Regions from separate parts of the Streptomyces sp. NPDC042364 genome, predicted to be linked through region 3. Evidence: predicted binding sites of a transcription regulator. Region 3 holds the regulator's gene; each other region holds the start of a gene.

Region 1 (4,840 bases), on a different contig from region 3:
CTGGACGTGGTGCGGGACGAGCAGCTGAACGCGGACACCGCGCGGAGGTTCTTCGGGACGCTGGGCACGCGGGGGGAGCTGCCGGCGATGAACGATCTGCTGGTGGAGGACTATCACGACCACGACCCGGCCAACCCGCAGGACGTGATCGGCATGGACGCGGCCCGGCGTGAGTTCGAGATGTGGCGGGCGGGCTTCGACTTCTCGTTCACCATCGAGGACCAGATGGCCCAGGGTGACCGGGTGTGCACGCGGTGGACGTGGAACGCCACGCACAAGGGCGAGTTCCTCGGTATCGCGCCCACCGGGAGGAAGGTCTCCATGACCGGGACGACCATCCATCGCTGCTCGCCGGACGGGAAGCTCGCCGAGGGGTGGTGGCAGTACGACCGGCTCGCGCTGATGGCGCAGCTGGGGGCTCTGGAGGGACTGGAGCGGTAGACCGGGCGGCTGCCGGGAGCGTCGGGGGAGACCGATAGGGCACATGTGCACCGTGCACGGGAGAAGCCCCCGTTCCGGCGGGCGGAACGGGGGCTTCTCTCAGGCGTCCGCCTCGGTGGGCGGTGTCCGCCCCGAGGGGCGGCGCTGCCTCAGTGGGAGTGGCCGTGACCGTGGCCGTGGCCCGCGTCGGCCGGCTCCTCTTCCTTCTTCTCGACGACCAGGGTCTCGGTCGTCAGGAGGAGGGAGGCGATGGAGGCGGCGTTCTCCAGGGCGGAGCGGGTGACCTTGACCGGGTCGATGACGCCGGCCTTGACCAGGTCGCCGTACTCGCCGGTGGCGGCGTTGTAACCGCTGCCCTTCTCCAGCTCGGCGACCTTGGAGACGATGACGTAGCCCTCCAGGCCGGCGTTCTCGGCGATCCAGCGCAGCGGCTCGACGGCGGCCTTGCGGACGACGGAGACACCGGTGGCCTCGTCGCCCTCCTTGCCGAGGTTGCCCTCGAGGACCTTCACGGCGTGGACGAGCGCGGAGCCACCACCGGAGACGATGCCCTCCTCGACCGCGGCGCGGGTCGCGGAGATGGCGTCCTCCAGACGGTGCTTCTTCTCCTTCAGCTCCACCTCGGTGGCGGCGCCGACCTTGATCACGCACACGCCGCCGGCCAGCTTCGCGAGGCGCTCCTGGAGCTTCTCGCGGTCCCAGTCGGAGTCGGTGTTCTCGATCTCGGACTTGATCTGGGCGACGCGGCCCTGGACGTCCTCGGAGTTGCCGGCGCCGTCGACGATCGTGGTGTCGTCCTTGGTGACGGTGACGCGGCGGGCGGTGCCGAGCACGTCGATGCCGACCTGGTCGAGCTTGAGGCCGACCTCCTCGGAGATGACGGTGGCGCCGGTGAGGACGGCCATGTCCTGCAGCATCGCCTTGCGGCGGTCGCCGAAGCCGGGGGCCTTGACGGCCACGGCGTTGAACGTGCCGCGGATCTTGTTGACGACGAGGGTGGAGAGGGCCTCGCCCTCGACGTCCTCGGCGATGATCAGCAGCGGCTTCGAGGCGTTGGTCTGGATGATCTTCTCCAGCAGCGGCAGCAGGTCGGCGATGGCGCCGATCTTGCCCTGGTGGATGAGGATGTACGGCTCGTCGAGGACGGCCTCCATGCGCTCCTGGTCCGTGACGAAGTACGGCGACAGGTAGCCCTTGTCGAAGGCCATGCCCTCGGTGAAGTCCAGCTCCAGACCGAAGGTGTTGGACTCCTCGACGGTGATGACACCGTCCTTGCCGACCTTGTCCATCGCCTCGGCGATCAGCTCGCCGACCTGCTGGTCCTGGGCGGACAGCGCGGCGACGGCGGCGATGTCGGACTTCTCGTCGATCGGGCGGGCCGACGCGAGCAGGTCCTCGGAGACCGCGGCGACGGCGGCGTCGATGCCCTTCTTCAGGGCGGCCGGGGAGGCACCCGCGGCGACGTTCTTCAGGCCCTCGCGCACCAGCGCCTGGGCGAGCACGGTGGCGGTGGTGGTGCCGTCACCAGCGATGTCGTTGGTCTTGGTCGCCACCTCCTTCACGAGCTGCGCGCCGAGGTTCTCGTACGGGTCCTCGATCTCGACCTCGCGGGCGATGGTCACACCGTCGTTGGTGATGGTGGGGGCGCCGAACTTCTTGTCGATGACGACGTTGCGGCCCTTGGGGCCGATCGTCACCTTGACCGTGTCGGCAAGCTTGTTGACGCCGCGCTCGAGGGCGCGACGGGCGTCCTCGTCGAACTTCAGGATCTTCGCCATGGCAGCGGGAGCCCTCTCGGAAATCTCGGGTGAATGCAGGCTGCGCCCCGGGCGCCCGGCTTTTTAGTGGTCGCGGGGGCCAGGGGCGCAGCTCAAAGCAATGTGTTCGCGAAGTGACGCGCCGCTGTGGGCGGCGGGGCTGCCTCGCGAGAGGTGAACTACTTCTCGATGATCGCGAGCACGTCGCGAGCCGAGAGGACGAGGTACTCCTCGCCGTTGTACTTCACCTCGGTGCCGCCGTACTTGCTGTACAGCACGATGTCGCCGGTCTTGACGTCGAGCGGCAGGCGCTCGCCGTTCTCGAAGCGGCCCGGGCCGACGGCCAGGACGACGCCCTCCTGGGGCTTCTCCTTGGCGGTGTCCGGGATGACCAGGCCAGAGGCGGTGGTCTGCTCGGCGTCGAGCGGCTGGACCACGATGCGGTCCTCGAGCGGCTTGATGGCAACCTTGGAGCTGGTGGTCGTCACGATCCGACCTCCCCCTTCGGAGATCTCACGGGGTTAACTGTCTGAGGTGGCGACCAGGTGGATCCGTCGTCGCGGGTGCCGGACCTGCCCGTCGCGTAGTTGGCACTCTCCAGGGGGGAGTGCCAGACCTGAGACTATGACCGCGGTTAGCACTCGGTCAAGCGGACTGCTAATTGCGACCGCGTGGCGTGGTGCGGGACCCCGGGTTGCCGCGAGGTTCCGCCCCTGGCAGGTAATCCTCCAAACGACCCACCGTCAGGCCTTGTTCCTGGATACGGCGCAGGAGCCCCGTGGTCATCCCGGTGAGGGTGGTGCCGTTGCGCGGGTCCGGGCCCGTGAAGTGGGCGTGGACGATGTCGCCGGGGCGGAGGCGCTCGCCGGCGGCGTGGCGGAGACCGGTGTGCTGCGCGGACACGCGCCACAGGACGACGGCCGCGATGCCGCAGTCGGCGGCGGCGCGGAGTGTGGTGGTGTCGTAGACGCCGTACGGCGGGCGGAACAGGGTGGGGCGGATTCCGAAGCGCTGCTTCAGCTTGTCCTGCTGACCGCAGATCTCGGCCCGCTGCCCGGCGTACGGCAGGCCGCGCAGGGCGATGTGGTCGAGGGTGTGGTTCTGCACGGTGGCGCCGACCGCGCGGAGCCGGGCGAAGTGGCCGTAGCCCGGGCCGACGACGCTGTCCGTGAGGAACATGCTGACCGGCAACCGCAGCTCCCGCACCATCCGCACGAACCGCGGGTCTTTCTCCGCCCCGTCGTCGTACGTCAGGAACACCACCTTGTCGCGGGTCGCGACACGGTCGACGACGGGAGGAAGGCCGGGGCGTACGGCTCGGGGCGCGGGTGGCCGGTCGGGGTTCTCGGGGGCACGGGCGAGCGGGGCGGCGAGCCCCCAGCGACGGTACGCGGGTGGCCGGGCGTGGCGACGGGGCCCTTGGGTGGTCCGGCCGGGCGGCCGGGCGGCGGGGGCGCCGGGGCCGGAGGCTTCGCCCGGACCAGCGCCCGGCACCCTGGAACCGCCCCGGCTCCCATCGGAACCCGGCCCCCCCGAGCGGACGCCGGCCTGCTCGTCGCCGGACGGCCGGGGGGCCGAGGGCGCCGTCGCCCTCGCCGCCGGCGCGTCCGACGGCGGGGTGGGCCGCGGGGCCGGGTGGGCGGCGCAGGAGGTGAGGAGGAGGGCGGTGGCGGCGGCCAGGGCGAGGGGGAAGGGACGGCTCAAGGAGCGGGTCGGGGGGCGAGTCGAGGGGCGGAGGCCACGGGCGGTCACGGGCGGTCCTGTGGGCGGGCCGGTGCGTAGCCGCGGTCCGTCACCCGGTGGCCGCACGCCTCGGCCGCGCACGGTGTGCAGAAACTCGCCCGCTTCACCCTCGTTTCGTCATCTCGTCGCACGAGTCGCATGGCGCCGCATCCTCGCAGGGCGCGCACGGCCGCTTCGGCTGACACCGCCCACCACCCGGCACGCCGTCCACCGAGTGGCCCACAATGGCCCGGTGAACGACCTCTCCCCCGACTCCGCCCTCGCCCCCCTGCTGACTCCCGAGGGCCGCGCCCTCCTCGACGAGGTGCGCGGTGTGGAACCGGCCCGGGAGCTGGCCGTGGCGACCCGGCTGCGGCGCAGGCACCCGGCGGAACTCGTCTCGGCGGCCATCGCCCAGGCGCGGCTGCGGCAGCGGGCCGTGGCCAAGTTCGGGGCCGAGGACGCGGCGCGGATGTTCTTCACGCCGAACGGGGTCGAGCAGTCGACGCGGACGAGTGTGGCCACGTACCGCGCGGAGTGCTTCCGGGCGCTCGGCGTGCGGTCGGTCGCCGATCTGTGCTGCGGGATCGGCGGGGACGCGATCGCGTTCGCGCGGGCCGGCATCCGCGTGCTGGCCGTCGACCGCGACCCGCTGACCGCGGCGGCGGCCCGTGCCAACGCGGACGCGCTCGGCCTGGCCGATCTGATCGAGGTGCGCGAGGCGGATGTGACGGAGGTGGACACGGCCCGCCACGACGCCGTGTTCGTCGACCCGGCCCGGCGTTCCTCCAGGCGTGGCCGGATCTTCGATCCGGAGGCCTACTCCCCTCCGTTGTCGTGGGCCGTCTCGGCCGCGCTGAAGGCGCCGCTCGGCGCGCTCAAGATCGCACCCGGTGTCCCGCACGAGGCGATTCCGCCGG
Region 2 (4,840 bases), on a different contig from region 3:
CCCCTGGAGATCGCGTACGACTACTCCGCGTACGACACGGAGGAGCTGCGCAAGCGGATCGAGGCCGGTCCCGCGAACATCTGGCGGTACGCGCCCCTGCTGCCCGTCCCCGCCGACGTGGCCGGCAAGCCGAACCTGAACCCCGGCTGGACCCACCTCGTCAAGGCCGACAACCTCGCCCGTGAGCTGGGCGTCACTGGCGGGCTCTACATCAAGGACGACTCCGGCAACCCGACGCACTCCTTCAAGGACCGCGTCGTCGCCCAGGCCCTGGAGGCCGCGCGCGCCTTCGGTTTCACCACCCTGTCCTGCTCCTCCACCGGCAACCTCGCCGGCGCCGTGGGGGCCGCCGCCGCCCGTGCCGGCTTCCGCTCCTGCGTGTTCATCCCGCACGACCTGGAACAGGGCAAGGTCGTCATGGCCGCCGTCTACGGCGGTGAGCTGGTCGGCATCGAGGGCAACTACGACGACGTGAACCGCTTCTGCTCCGAGCTGATCGGCGACCCGGCCGGCGAGGGCTGGGGCTTCGTGAACGTCAACCTCCGGCCGTACTACGCCGAGGGCTCCAAGACCCTCGCGTACGAGATCTGCGAGCAGCTCGGCTGGAAGCTGCCGGACCAGCTGGTCGTGCCGATCGCCTCCGGCTCGCAGCTCACGAAGATCGACAAGGGCCTCCAGGAGCTGATCAAGCTCGGTCTCGTCGAGGACAGGCCGTACAAGATCTTCGGTGCGCAGGCCGAGGGCTGCTCGCCGGTGTCCGTCGCGTACAAGACCGGCCATGACGTCGTCCGGCCGCAGAAGCCGGACACGATCGCCAAGTCGCTGGCGATCGGCAACCCCGCGGACGGTCCGTACGTCCTGGACATCGCCCGGCGGACCGGCGGTGCCGTGGAGGACGTGACCGACGAGCAGATCGTCGACGCGATCAAGCTGCTCGCGCGGACCGAGGGGATCTTCGCGGAGACCGCGGGCGGCGTGACCGTCGGCGTCACGAGGAAGCTGATCGAGAACGGGCTGCTGGACCCCGCGCTCACGACGGTCGTCCTCAACACGGGCGACGGTCTGAAGACGCTGGACGCGGTGGCCGGGACGGGGCTCACGGCCACCATTCGGCCCAACCTCGACTCGTTCCGTGAAGCCGGGCTCGTGTAAGGCCTGTCAGTCGTTCGTCCGCGGGCCTGCGGGGGCCGGTCGCGCCCACGCCGGCGGCGGCCGCAGATCCCCCACAGCCCCGCGCCCCCAGCTCTCCCGCACATACCCGGAGGTCACAAGTCATGAGCGTCAGCGTCCGCATCCCCACCATCCTTCGCACCTACACCGGCGGCCAGGCCGAGGTGCAGGCCGAAGGCGCCACCCTCGCCGAGGTCATCGCGGACCTGGAGAAGAACCACACCGGGATCGCCGCGCGCGTCCTCGACGACCAGGGGAAGCTGCGGCGGTTCGTGAACGTGTACGTGAACGACGACGACGTGCGGTTCGAGCAGGGCCTGGAGACGGCCACGCCGGACGGAGCGGGCGTGTCGATCATCCCCGCCGTCGCCGGCGGCTGATCCCCGTTCCGTACCCGCCGGTAGTAACCGTCGGTAACGTTGATTACGGATTGTTCATCGAATTGCCTCCTCCGCGAGAGAAGCGGAGGGGGCAATTCTCTATGGTTGAGCACGGTACAGTTGGGGAACCCGGTCCGATCGCCGTTCTGATTTCATGCCGGACGCATATCCAATCGCGCCGCACGCCCTATATGAAGTAGCCAAAGTCTGTAGGGCTTTTGCGCGTTTTGTGGCCTTTATGGGGCCCGACTTGCCCTGAAGTCAGCGGAATTGTTCGTACATTCCCGACCGGGCGTGTCCAGATTTTCTCGTCCGATTGACCTGTTGCAGACGGCAGTTGGGCAGATACATTCAGCCGCGGTCGACGCGTTCCGGCGCACACCCCCAACCGTTGGGGGGTGAGGTCTGACCCGGATCCGCGAAGTGTGGATCTGTGCAAGGGCCAGTAATAGGGGAGTTAGGCATGGCTCAGGGCACCGTCAAGTGGTTCAACGCGGAGAAGGGGTACGGCTTCATCGCGGTCGACGGTGGTGCGGATGTATTCGTCCACTACAGCGCGATCCAGATGGACGGTTACCGCACCCTGGAAGAGGGCCAGCGGGTCGAGTTCGAGATCTCGCAGGGTCAGAAGGGCCCGCAGGCGGACATGGTCCGTCTCGCAGGCTGAAGCAACGCGCCGGTTAGCAGCGACGTTCTTCGTTCTTCTCGGAGGGTCCGCGCCCCGTACTCGGGGTGCGGACCCTTCCGCGTGTCCGGATCGCCCGTCGAGCCGCCGGCCGGGTCGCCCGCCGGCGGTCGCACGGGCGGGGCGCCGACCCGGCGCGTAGGGGCGCGTTCACCTGCGGATCATCCGGAGGCGCTTGCACTCGACCATGCCGAGTGCTAATCATTGGCGTTAGCACTCTGAAGGTGAGAGTGACAACGAAGGACCGGGTCGGTGAGGCCCGCAGGCCAGGTGGGGCAAGGAACCACGGGGCAGGCGAGCCGTCCGTCGCGGGCGCGGGCGCGGTCCGAAGGAATCACCCCCAGTCCTGGAGGGACCACTTCACATGGCCAAGATCATCGCGTTCGACGAGGAGGCGCGGCGCGGCCTCGAGCGCGGCATGAACCAGCTCGCGGACGCCGTCAAGGTGACGCTCGGCCCCAAGGGTCGCAACGTCGTCCTCGAGAAGAAGTGGGGCGCCCCCACGATCACCAACGATGGTGTGTCCATCGCCAAGGAGATCGAGCTCGAGGACCCGTACGAGAAGATCGGCGCCGAGCTGGTCAAGGAAGTCGCCAAGAAGACGGACGACGTCGCCGGTGACGGTACGACCACCGCGACCGTCCTCGCCCAGGCGCTCGTACGCGAGGGCCTGCGCAACGTCGCCGCCGGTGCCAACCCGATGGCCCTGAAGCGCGGTATCGAGAAGGCCGTCGAGGCCGTCTCCGGTGCGCTGCTCGACCAGGCCAAGGAGGTCGAGACCAAGGAGCAGATCGCCTCCACGGCCTCCATCTCCGCCGCCGACACCCAGATCGGCGAGCTGATCGCCGAGGCCATGGACAAGGTCGGCAAGGAAGGCGTCATCACCGTCGAGGAGTCGCAGACCTTCGGTCTGGAGCTCGAGCTCACCGAGGGCATGCGCTTCGACAAGGGCTACATCTCGGCGTACTTCGCCACCGACATGGAGCGCATGGAGGCGGTGCTCGAGGACCCCTACATCCTCATCGCCAACTCCAAGGTCTCCAACGTCAAGGACCTGCTCCCGCTCCTGGAGAAGGTCATGCAGTCGGGCAAGCCGCTGCTGATCATCGCCGAGGACGTCGAGGGCGAGGCCCTGTCGACCCTGGTCGTCAACAAGATCCGCGGCACCTTCAAGTCCGTCGCCGTCAAGGCCCCGGGCTTCGGTGACCGCCGCAAGGCCATGCTCGGCGACATCGCCATCCTCACGGGCGGCGAGGTCATCTCCGAGGAGGTCGGCCTCAAGCTGGAGAACGCGACCCTGGACCTCCTGGGCCGCGCCCGCAAGGTCGTCATCACCAAGGACGAGACCACGATCGTCGACGGCGCCGGCTCCGCCGACCAGGTCGCCGGCCGCGTGAACCAGATCCGCGCCGAGATCGAGAACAGCGACTCCGACTACGACCGCGAGAAGCTCCAGGAGCGCCTGGCGAAGCTCGCGGGCGGCGTGGCCGTCATCAAGGCCGGTGCCGCGACCGAGGTCGAGCTCAAGGAGCGCAAGCACCGCATCGAGGACGCCGTCCGCAACGCGAAGGCGGCCGTCGAGGAGGGCATCGTCGCCGGTGGTGGCGTGGCCCTGCTCCAGGCCTCCCAGGTCTTCGAGAAGCTGGAGCTGGAGGGTGACGAGGCGACCGGCGCCAACGCCGTGAAGCTCGCCCTGGAGGCCCCGCTCAAGCAGATCGCCGTCAACGGTGGTCTCGAGGGCGGCGTCGTCGTGGAGAAGGTCCGCAACCTCCAGGTCGGCCACGGCCTGAACGCCGCGACCGGTGAGTACGTCGACATGATCGCCTCCGGCATCATCGACCCGGCGAAGGTGACGCGTTCCGCCCTGCAGAACGCCGCGTCCATCGCCGCGCTGTTCCTCACCACCGAGGCCGTCATCGCCGACAAGCCGGAGAAGGCCGCCGCGCCCGCCGGTGGCGGCATGCCGGGCGGTGACATGGACTTCTGAGCCTCCTCGTAGTTCGTAGCGAGAAGGTTCGGACCCGGTCCGTCAGTACCGAGGGCGGCACTCCCTGTTCCGACAGGGGGTGCCGCCCTCGGGCGTGTCCGGGGTCACACAAGCCGCCGGTCCTCAGTGGAATGCCGTGGCGAGCGGGGAGGTTGACGAGTACAGCGATCCATGCACATGCATATAGCGCCCCGATCTCTCCGAGGAGTCCCCACGTGACCACCGCGTCCACCTCCCGCGCCGCCGACGTTCTGTCCCGGCCCGTCAAGATCAACGGTCTGACCGTTCCGAACCGGATCGCCATGGCGCCCATGACGCGGGTCTTCTCGCCCGGCGGTGTGCCGGGTGCGGACGTGGCCTCGTACTACGGCCGGCGGGCCGCCGCGGGTGTCGGCCTGATCGTGACCGAGGGCACCTACGTCGGGCACGAGACCGCCGGTGACCTGGACGGCGTGCCGCGCTTCGCCGGTGAGGAGCAGCTCGCCGGGTGGGCGAAGGTCGCCGAGGCCGTGCACGCCGGCGGCGGCACGATCGTGCCGCAGCTGTGGCACATCGGCACCGTCCGCCAGCAGGGCAAGCTCTTCCCCGACGCCCCGATTCTCGGCCCCTCCGGTCTGC
Region 3 (4,840 bases):
ACGGATGCTGGGGGCGATCCGGGACGAGTTCGGGCTCGCGGACGACGCCGAGGTGACGACGGAGGCGAACCCGGAGTCCGTGGACCCCGCCTACCTGGCGGCCCTGCGGGCCGGCGGCTTCAACCGGGTCTCCTTCGGTATGCAGAGCGCCCGGCAGCACGTCCTGAGGATCCTCGACCGGACGCACACGCCGGGGCGCCCGGAGGCGTGCGTCGCGGAGGCCCGCGCGGCGGGATTCGAGCACGTCAACCTCGATCTGATCTACGGCACGCCCGGGGAGTCCGACGACGACTGGCGGGCCTCCCTGGAGGCGGCGCTCGGCGCCGGTCCGGACCACGTCTCGGCGTACGCGCTGATCGTCGAGGAGGGCACGCAGCTCGCGCGGCGGATCCGCCGGGGCGAGGTGCCGATGACGGACGACGACGTGCACGCCGACCGCTATCTGATCGCCGAGGAGATGCTGTCGGCCGCCGGCTTCGACTGGTACGAGGTCTCCAACTGGGCGACCTCCGACGCGGGCCGGTGTCTGCACAACGAGCTGTACTGGCGGGGCGCCGACTGGTGGGGCGCGGGGCCGGGCGCGCACAGCCATGTCGGCGGCGTGCGCTGGTGGAACGTCAAGCACCCCGGGGCGTACGCGGCGGCGCTGGCCGCCGGGAGGTCGCCGGGAGCGGGACGTGAACTGCTGTCGGACGAGGACCGCCGGGTCGAGCGGATCCTGCTGGAGCTGAGGCTGCGCGAAGGTGTGCCGCTGGACCTGTTGCGGGAGGACGGGCGCGCGGCCGCACACCGGGCGCTCACCGACGGGCTGCTGGCGCGGGGGCCGTACGACGCGGGTCGCGCGGTCCTGACCCTGCGGGGCCGCCTCCTCGCCGACGCGGTGGTCCGCGACCTCGTGGACTGACCACTGCCGGTCGCCGTCCGGCCTGTTGTGGACCGACCGCCTACCCTTCGCCGTCCGTGACGAAGTCGATCAGTTCCTCCACCCGTCCCAGCAGCGCCGGCTCCAGATCCCTGTAGGACCGCACACTCCCCAGGATCCGCTGCCACGCCGCACCGGTGTTCTCCGGCCATCCCAGGGCCCGGCACACCCCCGTCTTCCAGTCCTGCCCGCGGGGCACCCGCGGCCACGCCTCGATGCCCAGGGACGACGGCTTCACCGCCTCCCAGACGTCGATGTAGGGGTGGCCCACGACCAGGGCGTGTTCGCCGGTCACGGACGCGGCGATGCGGGACTCCTTGCTGCCGGGGACCAGGTGGTCGACCAGGACGCCGAGTCTCGCGTCGGGGCCGGGGGCGAAGTCCGCGACGATCGCCGGAAGGTCGTCCACACCCTCCAGGTACTCCACCACCACGCCCTCGATCCGCAGGTCGTCGCCCCAGACCTTCTCGACCAGTTCGGCGTCGTGGCGGCCCTCCACGTAGATGCGGCCGGCGCGGGCCACCCGCGCGCGGGCGCCGGGGACGGCGACCGAGCCGGACGCGGTACGGGTCGGACGGGGCGGAGCGGCGGACGAGGGGCGCACCAGCGTCACCACCCGCCCCTCCAGCAGGAACCCCCGCGGCTCCAGCGGGAACACCCGGTGCTTGCCGAAGCGGTCCTCCAGGGTCACCGTGCCCGCCTCGCAGCGGATCACCGCGCCGCAGAAACCGGTGTCGGCCTCCTCGACCACCAGGCCCGGATCGGCCGGGACCTCGGGAACCGGCTTGGGCTTCTTCCACGGCGGGGTCAGGTCCGGAGAGTACTGGCGCATTCGGATGACGATAGGAGAACCCGCGCCCGGAATCCCCCGTGCTCAGCCCGACACGCCGAAGCGGCGTGCGAGCGCATCGCGTTGGGCCCGTACGAACGCCGCGTCGACCACCGCCCCGTGCCCGGGCACGTACAGCGCGTCCTCGCCGCCCAGCTCCAGCAGCCGGTCCAGGGCGGCCGGCCAGTGGGACGGGACCGCGTCCGGACCGGCCTGGGGCTCGCCGGACTCCTCCACCAGGTCCCCGCAGAAGACGATCTCGGGGGCGGTGGGCGAGCCGGGCACCAGCACCGCCAGGTCGTGGGGCGTGTGACCGGGGCCGACGTTCGCCAGCAGCACCTGGGGGCCGTCGCCCAGGTCCAGGGTCCACTCGCCCGAGACGTGATGACGGGGGCGTACCAGCAGGTCGGCCGCCTCGGCGGCGTCCTCGACGGGCAGCCCGTGACGCACGGCGTCGGCGCGCAGCCCGTCCCGCCCGCCGTCCAGGACGCCGTCCAGGCCCACCGCGCCGAAGACCTCCACCCCGGAGAACGCGGACGCACCGAAGACATGGTCGAAGTGGGAGTGGGTGAGCGCGAGATGTGTCACACGGGTGCCGCCCAGCAGCTCACGCGCCTGGCCGCGCAACCGCGCGCCTTCCCGCAGGCTCGAACCCGCGTCGATCATCAGGGCCGCGCCGTCCCCGACCACCAGCCCCACCGTGCAGTCCCAGCCGGGGAGGCGGCACCGTCCGACCCGCGGCGCCAAACCCTCCCACCCGCACTCTTTCCAAGTCACCGTCATGACCCGAAGCTAGCCCCCAGTGGCCGTGCCCGTGCCCCGTACGGTGTCCGCGGCGCCCGGCACCTTCCCGCCCCTGCCACCCCGTGTTCCTCATCACCCTCCGCGTGGCCGGCCGGCCACGCGAAGGGCCCGGACCCGTCGGTGGAAAGCGGTGCGACATCGCCGGACAGGTCGGTACACCTCGGCACGACATGGCTGGACCGGCCTTGCCGGGGGCGTACCCCACCGCCGTACACTGGGCGGGGAGTGTTGGCACTCGCCGCGGGCGAGTGCCAAGGGGGAAGTCGCGCGGAGACGAGCTGGAGGTGTGCGCGAATGCTCAGTGAACGCAGGCTCCAGGTGCTGCGCGCCATCGTCCAGGACTATGTCGGCACCGAGGAGCCGGTGGGGTCGAAGGCCCTCACCGAGCGGCACAACCTCGGCGTGTCCCCGGCGACGGTCCGCAACGACATGGCGGCGCTGGAGGACGAGGGCTACATCGCCCAGCCCCACACCAGCGCGGGCCGCATCCCCACCGACAAGGGATACCGGCTCTTCGTCGACAAGCTGGCCGGTGTCAAGCCGATGACCGCGCCCGAGCGGCGCGCCATCCAGAACTTCCTGGACGGCGCCGTCGACCTGGACGACGTGGTCGCGCGGACCGTGCGGCTGCTCGCCCAGCTGACCCGCCAGGTCGCCGTCGTGCAGTACCCGTCGCTCACCCGATCGACGGTGCGGCACGTGGAACTGCTGTCGCTGGCCCCCGCCCGCCTGATGCTCGTGCTGATCACGGACACCGGCCGGGTGGAGCAGCGGATGGTCGACTGCCCGGCGCCGTTCGGAGAAACGTCTCTCGCGGATCTGCGCGCCCGGCTGAACAGCCGGGTCGCGGGCCGCCGGTTCACCGATGTGCCCCGGCTGGTCGAGGACCTGCCGGAGGCGTTCGACGTCGAGGACCGGGGTACGGTCTCGACGGTGCTCTCCACGCTGCTGGAGACCCTTGTCGAGGAGAACGAGGAGCGGCTGATGATCGGCGGCACCGCCAATCTGACCCGCTTCGGACATGACTTCCCCCTCACGATCCGGCCCGTCCTCGAAGCACTGGAGGAACAGGTCGTGCTCCTCAAGTTGCTCGGGGAGGCGGGGGATTCGGGCATGACCGTCCGCATCGGTCACGAGAACGCGTATGAGGGACTCAACTCCACGTCCGTCGTCTCGGTCGGCTACGGTTCGGGCGGCGAGGCAGTCGCGAAACTGGGCGTGGTCGGACCTACGCGCATGGACTATCCGGGAACGATGGGAGCGGTACGAGCGGTGGCACGGTACGTCGGACAGATCCTGGCGGAGTCTTAAGTGGCCACGGACTACTACGCCGTACTCGGCGTGCGCCGCGACGCGTCCCAGGACGAGATCAAGAAGGCGTTCCGGAGGCTCGCTCGCGAGCTGCACCCGGACGTCAACCCCGATCCGAAGACGCAGGAGCGGTTCAAGGAGATCAACGCCGCGTACGAGGTTCTCTCGGACCCGCAGAAGAAGCAGGTCTACGACCTCGGCGGCGACCCGCTGTCCCAGGCGGGCGGCGGAGGCGCGGGCGGCTTCGGCGCCGGTGGCTTCGGGAACTTCTCGGACATCATGGACGCCTTCTTCGGTACGGCGTCCCAGCGCGGCCCCCGGTCGCGCACGCGCCGCGGCCAGGACGCGATGATCCGGCTGGAGGTCGACCTCGACGAGGCCGCCTTCGGCACGACGAAGGACATCCAGGTCGACACGGCCGTGGTGTGCGGCACCTGCAGCGGCGAGGGCGCGGCCCCCGGCACAAGCGCGCAGACCTGTGACATGTGCCGCGGCCGCGGCGAGGTCTCGCAGGTCACGCGGTCCTTCCTGGGCCAGGTCATGACCTCGCGTCCCTGCCCGCAGTGCCAGGGCTTCGGCACCGTCGTCCCGACCCCGTGCCCCGAGTGCGCGGGCGACGGACGGGTGCGGTCGCGGCGCACGCTGACGGTGAAGATCCCGGCCGGTGTCGACAACGGCACCCGCATCCAGCTCGCCGGTGAGGGCGAGGTCGGACCCGGCGGCGGTCCCGCCGGTGACCTCTACGTCGAGATCCACGAGCTGCCGCACGCCGTCTTCCAGCGGCGCGGCGACGACCTGCACTGCACGGTGACGATCCCCATGACCGCGGCGGCGCTCGGCACGAAGGTGCCGCTGGAGACGCTGGACGGTCTGGAGGAGGTCGACATCCGGCCCGGCACCCAGTCCGGTCAGTCGATCCCGCTGCACGGGCGCGGTGTCACGCATCTGCGCGGCGGAGGCCGAGGCGACCTCAT

Evidence for each region. The regulator HrcA, encoded in region 3, represses chaperone genes, less so after heat shock. The targets are predictions, from matches to a motif close to TTNGCACTCNGNNNNNCNGAGTGCNAA.
Region 1: the regulator HrcA is predicted to act here: its motif matches at 2,786-2,812, upstream of groES (co-chaperone GroES).
Region 2: the regulator HrcA is predicted to act here: its motif matches at 2,410-2,436, upstream of groL (chaperonin GroEL).

What each region holds. Positions count from the first base shown of each region.
Region 1 covers NZ_JBWKAJ010000010.1:224,780-229,619, forward strand. The annotation lists gene AC067N_RS21845 (ester cyclase) at 1-441, shown strand, start outside; gene groL (chaperonin GroEL) at 591-2,219, opposite strand; gene groES (co-chaperone GroES) at 2,378-2,686, opposite strand; gene AC067N_RS21860 (polysaccharide deacetylase family protein) at 2,856-3,902, opposite strand; gene AC067N_RS21865 (THUMP-like domain-containing protein) at 4,174-4,840, shown strand, end outside.
Region 2 covers NZ_JBWKAJ010000005.1:334,514-339,353, reverse strand. The annotation lists gene thrC (threonine synthase) at 1-1,152, shown strand, start outside; gene AC067N_RS13315 (MoaD/ThiS family protein) at 1,275-1,550, shown strand; gene AC067N_RS13310 (cold-shock protein) at 2,014-2,217, shown strand; gene groL (chaperonin GroEL) at 2,600-4,222, shown strand; gene AC067N_RS13300 (NADH:flavin oxidoreductase) at 4,438-4,840, shown strand, end outside.
Region 3 covers NZ_JBWKAJ010000003.1:40,206-45,045, reverse strand. The annotation lists gene hemW (radical SAM family heme chaperone HemW) at 1-904, shown strand, start outside; gene AC067N_RS06790 (DUF3097 domain-containing protein) at 945-1,754, opposite strand; gene AC067N_RS06785 (MBL fold metallo-hydrolase) at 1,797-2,534, opposite strand; gene hrcA (heat-inducible transcriptional repressor HrcA) at 2,850-3,866, shown strand; gene dnaJ (molecular chaperone DnaJ) at 3,867-4,840, shown strand, end outside.